2 regions of the Undibacterium sp. Ji50W genome follow, and region 1 is predicted to be linked to the other one. Evidence: riboswitches for the same ligand, from Rfam matches in the RefSeq annotation. Region 1 holds a riboswitch; the other holds the start of a gene.
What was found. A riboswitch is a leader RNA that binds a small molecule or an ion and turns the genes downstream of it on or off. The one in region 1 is predicted to bind cobalamin.
Positions count from the first base shown of each region.

Region 1 (3,418 bases):
ATCCTGCTGATGCTGGCGCTGAAGCTGGCATTGCTGATCAGCCTGCCTGCGCAGGTGACAGTGCCCGCCTTGTTGCTGGCCCACCCCTTGTCGCGCCTGGCATCATGCAGCCTGATCTGGCGCATGGACTATGCGCGGCATGAAGGCAAGGCCAAGCCACTGGCGCAGGAAATGCGTTCTGATGAATTCCTGATCGCCTGCCTGACCGTATGCTTGCCTGCGGCCTTGTTGCTGGTCTACTTTCCATTCCAGCCCGCCTCATTGCTGACGGCACTTGTTTTGATCGTCTTGCTGACCTGGCGCATGGCGCGCATGTTCCAGCGTCGTATCAATGGCTTTACCGGTGATTGCCTGGGGGCCACGCAGCAGGTGGCAGAAGTCGGCATCTATCTGGGTTTGCTGGCTTTTCAGGTGCATTGACATGCGCCTGCATTTGCTGCGCCATACCAAACCACAGATTGCCGATGGTCTGTGCTATGGGCAGGCCGATGTGCCGGTGCTGGTTGCCGATTACCAGATACTCGCAGCGAAGATACGCCAGCAATTGGTTGCCGCTATCCCCGTATTTTCCAGCCCCTTGCAACGCTGTGCCTTGCTGGCGCAAGCCTTGCATGCGCAGCCACAACTCGACCCGCGTTTGATGGAAATGCATTTTGGTGCATGGGAACTATGCGCCTGGGATACCATTCCACGCGCCGAGATTGATGCATGGGCAGCAGCCCCGGCGACCTATCGCCCCGGTGCCGGTGAATCGGCGCTGGATGTGGCGCAGCGGGTGATTGCCTGGTTGGCTGATCTGCGTCAGATGCAATTGTCAGAAGCGCTGGTGGTGGCGCATGCCGGCATCATGCGCATGCTGTTGGTCTGGCAGGATGGCATGGCAGCAGATGAACTGGCGCAACTGGTTTGTGCACAAAACCTCAGCCTTAGCTTTGGTGAATATACGGAAATACTGGTATTTCGTAAATACTACAGATAGTATTTACGCAAGACCGACAGTGAAGCCGTCAGCGCACCAGGCATAGCCATTGCATGATAGAACTCAGAAAATCACCCCGTGTCACCGTCACCTGGCGCTCTGGTATCAAGATGCCGGATGGCAGATTGATCTTCACCCGGGTGATCAATATATCGGCAGAGGGTGTGCTTTTGCAGTCGCCTGAAAGCCTGCTTCCTCAGCGCAGCTATCCGATGATGATAGAAATCCCCGGTATTGTGCAAGAAGCCGAGATCTATAAGGTCAGTTGCAAGGGCACGGTCAGGCATGCCATTCTCAGCGGTGATAGTTACAACGTTGGCATGCTGTTATCAGAAATGTCTGAATTGCACGCGCAACTTGTTGTTGCCTGGATATCCAAAACGGCGCATCTGGCCTGAAATCGGATGTCTGGACAATGTTGGCAAAGCAAATCTGCTTTGTTTTCAATAAGTTAATAAACTGATCTGCCTCAGTTTTTAAACCCCCTGAACTTGCGGCTACCCCCGTCTGTCTATAGAATGGCGGGGTTTTGGTGCTTGCGGATATGTTCATATCTGCGGTTAAACGGGAAACACGACGCTTAGCTACGCTAGGCAAACGTGTGCTGCCCCCGCAACGGTGTACAAGTTGCTGCAAAAACTGAATGCTTGTTTCTTCACATTCAGATTTGTAGCCAGCCATTTTCCAATACCACTGTGCTATGTGCATGGGAAGGTCAGATGGTGATACTTGTCAGCCCGGATACCGGCCAGAATAAGTGAAGTAATACGGACGGGGAAATTTCGTGGAAATCAGGCGCAGAACGCTGCGTCCGCTTCCGAGAACCTGTTGTCGATCTGTAGCGAGCGAGCGTCAGCGGGGTAAGGGTAACAAAAGCGCAGCGCAAAAAGCGGAATGTACTTAAGTACATGAGCATTTTGAGCAGCGCATGAGCCCCGCGTAGATTACGATTGCGCTCGCGCAGTAAGATCGACAACAGGTTCTTAATCAGACCACTGGCGCTGACGATACCGATGTTCCTATTGCTTTTTCCATTGCAGCCTGCGGGGACGTCGGCTGCATGTTTTATTTTTCTGAAAATCATGACATCTGTATTCAAACCGCTCGCCCTCAGCCTGGCCTTGGCCGCTGCATTCCCGTCTTCTACCGTCTTTGCACAAACTGCTGCCGTTGGCGCTGCTTCCAGTGTGGTCATTACCGCTGGCCGTCAGGCGCAAGCCGCCAAAGATGTGCTGGCTGATAATGTCGTCATCACTGCGGAAGACATCGCCAAATCCGGCGCGGCTTCCATCGTTGACCTGTTGCAGCAACAGCGCGGCATAGAAATTACCCGCAATGGTGGTCCTGGTACGACATCCTCAGTCTTCATGCGCGGTGGTAGCAATGCACAAAACGTGGTGTTGATTGATGGCGTACGCATTGGTTCATCCACGACTGGTGGCGCTACCTGGTCTTCCATTCCTCTGTCACAGATAGACCGTATCGAAGTCGTGTATGGTCCTTTGTCCAGCCTGTATGGCGCGGATGCCATGGGCGGTGTGATACAGATATTTACTAAAAAAGGCACGGGCGAAATTACGCCTACCGTTTCGGCTGGTCTGGGTAGCTATGGCACACGTAAATTGCAGGCCGGTTTTTCTGGTTCTGTTGCCAGCAACCTCAGCCTTAGCATGAATGCCGGGCATGAAGAGAGTGAAGGTTTCTCTGCCAGCAAGCCAGGCGCAGGTGCTTTCACCTACAACGCTGACAAAGATGGCTACAAGATGGATAGTTTCAATGGCCGTCTGGTATGGGAAATCAGCAAGGGTTATGAACTGGGTGCCAGTGTTTTACACAGCAAAAATAATGCACAATATGATGCCGGTGCTGGTAGCGATGACCACAATATCGGGACACTGGAAACCATCGCCATCTTTGGTCGTGGCAAGTTGACAGATTACTGGTCTGCATCGCTGCAATATGCAGAAACGGCTGACAAGGGTTTCAGCACAGGCTTTGGCTCCAGCCAGATCGATACACGTCAGAACAGTATCAGCTTCCAGAATGATATCCGAATCGGTAAAGATGTATTACAACTGATTGCTGAAACGCGTGAGGAAAATGTTGATTCTGTTTCTTCAGGCTTGGTCACAGAGGGCATCAATGGCACGAAACGCACGACGAATTCTTTTGCCGCATCATATGTGTTCAAGCAAGATGCGCATCTGGCCAGCGCCAGCATCCGCAACGACCGCAGCTCGCAATATGGTTCCAATACCACGGGCAGCGTCGCTTACGGTTATCGTTTCACTGATGCGCTGCGCGTCAATGCCAGCTATGGCACCAGCTTCCGTGCACCAACTTTCAATGAACTGTATTACCCTGGTTATGGCGTTGCCAGCAACAAACCAGAAAAAGCAAAAAATGCAGAAATCGGCGTGTATTTTGAACAGGGCGATA
Region 1 covers NZ_JBMPOX010000020.1:74,836-78,253, forward strand. Annotated here, with positions in the region: gene ACO0K9_RS22205 (adenosylcobinamide-GDP ribazoletransferase) at 1-420, shown strand, start outside; gene ACO0K9_RS22210 (histidine phosphatase family protein) at 422-979, shown strand; gene ACO0K9_RS22215 (PilZ domain-containing protein) at 1,033-1,377, shown strand; cobalamin riboswitch at 1,493-1,746, shown strand; gene ACO0K9_RS22220 (TonB-dependent receptor domain-containing protein) at 2,062-3,418, shown strand, end outside.

Region 2 (3,418 bases), on a different contig from region 1:
ATTTCATGGGCGGCGAAACTGCGGGCAGATTGCTGGTAGGCGCGCTGGTCTTCTGTCAATTCGAAGTCCATAGCGATTCCTTACTTGAGCGAGATGGTGGTATTCACCCTGCCAGCGCTGACGCTGTCATCAAACCAGCGTGCGGTGATGGTCTTGGTCTGGGTATAAAACTGTATAACTTGTTTGCCGTAAGGCCCCAGGTCACCGAGTTTGGATGCACGCGAACCGGTGAAAGAAAACAGTGGCACTGGCACAGGAATAGGCACATTGATACCGATCTGGCCGACATCAATATCTTCTTCAAAAGTGCGTGCCGCCGCACCAGACTGGGTGAACAGTGCCGTGCCATTGCCGTTAGGGTTGGCATTGATGATGGCGATGGCATCAGCCAGCGTATCTGCCTGCATGATGCATAGCACAGGGCCAAAGATTTCTTCTTCATACACGCGCATGCCGGGCTTGACGCCGGTGAAGACGGTAGGGCCAACGAAGTTGCCATGTTCATAGCCCGGCACTTGCGGTGCACGGCCATCCAGTACCAGGGTAGCACCTTCGGCAATGCCCTGTGCGATCAGGTTTTCTACCCGTTCCTTGGCGGTACAGGAAATGACCGGACCAATGTCGGTATTGGCTTCTGCACCGGCATTGATTTTGAGGCTGCGGGCGCGGTCCAGCAAGTCTGGCACCCACTGATTGGCTTCACCTACCAGGATAACGACGGACAGTGCCATGCAACGCTGGCCAGCCGCACCAAAGGCAGCACCGGCGAGGTTGTTCAGGGTTTGTTCTTTATTTGCATCGGGCAGGACGATGGCATGGTTCTTGGCACCCATCATGCATTGCGCACGCTTGCCCGCCAGGGTGGCGCGCTGATACACATGCGTGCCTACGCGGGTAGAGCCGACAAAGGACACCGCCTTGATATCCGGATGATCGCAAATCGCATTGACGATGTCTTCACCACCATGCACCACATTCAGCACGCCAGGTGGCACACCTGCCTGCATCGCCAGTTCAGCCAGGCGCATGGTGACCATGGGGTCTTGCTCGGATGGTTTCAGGATGAAGGTATTGCCGCAGGCAATCGCCATCGGGAACATCCACAGCGGTATCATGGCGGGGAAATTGAATGGGGTGATGCCAGCGCACACGCCTAGCGGCTGGTTCAGGGTATAAGTGTCGACACCGCTGGCAACGTTATTGGCGATTTCGCCCATTTGCAGGTTGCCGATATTGGCGGCATGCTCGACCACTTCCAGGCCGCGAAAGATATCGCCTTCGGCATCGGCCAGGGTCTTGCCCTGTTCGGCTGTCAGCAGCGCAGCCAGTTCGGTCATGTTTTCGCGTATCAGTTGCTGGTATTTCAGAAAGATGCGGGCGCGTGTGCCTATCGCTGTCTTGCGCCAGGTCTTGAAAGCGGCCTTGGCAGCATCGACTGCGGCCTGCATTTCATCCGGTGTGGTGAAGGGAACATGGGCCAGCACCTGTTGCGTGGCGGGGTTGATCACATTGCGCCACTGCGTGGTTTTGGATACAAGCAGTTCGCCATTGATCAGCAGTTTGACCTTGGGAACCTGGGTAAGAGTAGTCATGATGCTTTCCTGAACCTTCCTGATTATGCACGGACAGACGGCGGGCTTTGCCCGCAACAACTGCCGCACTGATGCCTGAAAACAGGATAGCCGCTACATGCAGAAACCTGCCGTAGCAACGATCCTGACCATGGATATGCACCGTGTGGACGCACACCCGCCACGCACCTTCCGTACGTGACCAGACCTTGGGAAAAAACAGTAAAGAGCAATGTTGAATACACGCGCACCCGCACGCCATGATGACGTGCCCATGCAGTGTTTCAAACACAGCCTTCCGCAGTGTTTTTCTCAGCGATCAACAGGCCGGTATCCGGGCTTGCAAGTCTTGTTACATCGCCTTCCCAGTCATGCATGACCAGTGGCGTGGTTGATGTAACCGCACTCGCTTACCGTTGCGGAGGCAGCAGGGGCTTGAAACCTGCTTACGATCTTAAGCGCGAGCGCAATTTGTATTGATGCGGGATTCATGCGCTGCTCAAAATGCTCATGTACTACAAGTACATTCCGCTTTTTGCGCGGCGTTTTTGTTACCCTTACCCCGCTGACGCTCGCTCGCTACAGATCGTAAACACGTTTTTAGGTCTTGATACCAACTGTCATTCGTTAATGACAGCGATCAGGACGACCACTTTCCCGTTTAACACAGCCCAAGAAATTGGGATGTGCACCTGTTATTTTTAGAATAGCATAAGACTTGACGTTTACGTAAACGTAAATACGTAGGTATGCATGAAAAAAATTCAACGATGCCACGGCCTTGTGAATTTGCTTAAAGTTGCCAATGAGTAAAAAGCAGGTTTGATTCAGATTGCGTATCATGAAAGCTATGGGTGCTTGCCAACACGCAGTAAGTACCGTCTACCCAACGCCCGCCGCGCCTGACCTGATCGGTGAAAGATGCCAGATATGGCGAGCGTGCCATCAACCAGGAAAACAGCAATGACCAGTCAGCATAGCCAAGACAATACCGACAACAGGATGGAACGCGATACCTTTGGTGAAATCGCCGTACCTGCAAAAGCATTATGGGGCGCACAAACCCAGCGTTCACTACATCACTTTGCCATCTCTACTGAAAAGATGCCGGATGCGCTGGTGCTGGCGCTGGCACGTGTGAAGCGCAGTTGTGCCATCGTGAACCGTGACCTTGGTTTGCTGGATGCCAGATTCGCCGATGCCATCGTCAGCGCTGCTGACGAGGTGCTGGCTGGCGCGCATCCGCATGCCTTCCCGCTGTCGGTGTGGCAGACCGGTTCCGGCACACAAAGCAATATGAACATGAATGAAGTACTGGCCAATCGCGCTTCTGAATTATTGGGTGGTAGCCGTGGCATGAGTCGCCTGGTGCATCCGAATGATCAGGTGAATATGGGGCAGTCATCGAATGACGTCTTTCCCACCGCCATGTATGTGGCAGCCTGCCTGACGGTAACGCAGTCACTGTTGCCAGCGCTGCAGCAACTGCGCACTTCGCTGACCGCCAAGGTGGCAGAATTTGCCGACATCGTTAAAATTGGCCGCACCCATTTACAGGATGCGACACCACTGACACTGGGGCAGGAAGTCTCTGGCTGGGTGGCGCAACTTGTCCATGCAGAGCAGGCTATCAGTCTCGGTCTGCCGGCTTTGCAGGAACTGGCCATCGGCGGCACGGCCGTTGGTACCGGCCTGAATACCCATGCGGAATTTGGCCAGCGCGTTGCCGCCAGCCTGGCGCAAGACACAGGCATAGGCTTTGTCGCCGCCCCCAATCGTTTTGCAGCGCTGGCTGCCCACGATGCCATGGTCAGCTCGCACGGTGCATTGAAGACGCTGGCGGTGGC
Region 2 covers NZ_JBMPOX010000002.1:344,286-347,703, forward strand. Annotated here, with positions in the region: gene ACO0K9_RS06815 (acyl-CoA dehydrogenase family protein) at 1-71, opposite strand, end outside; gene ACO0K9_RS06820 (CoA-acylating methylmalonate-semialdehyde dehydrogenase) at 81-1,592, opposite strand; cobalamin riboswitch at 1,880-2,089, opposite strand; gene fumC (class II fumarate hydratase) at 2,535-3,418, shown strand, end outside.
Region 2: another riboswitch for cobalamin. It lies ahead of ACO0K9_RS06820 (CoA-acylating methylmalonate-semialdehyde dehydrogenase); the one in region 1 lies ahead of ACO0K9_RS22220 (TonB-dependent receptor domain-containing protein).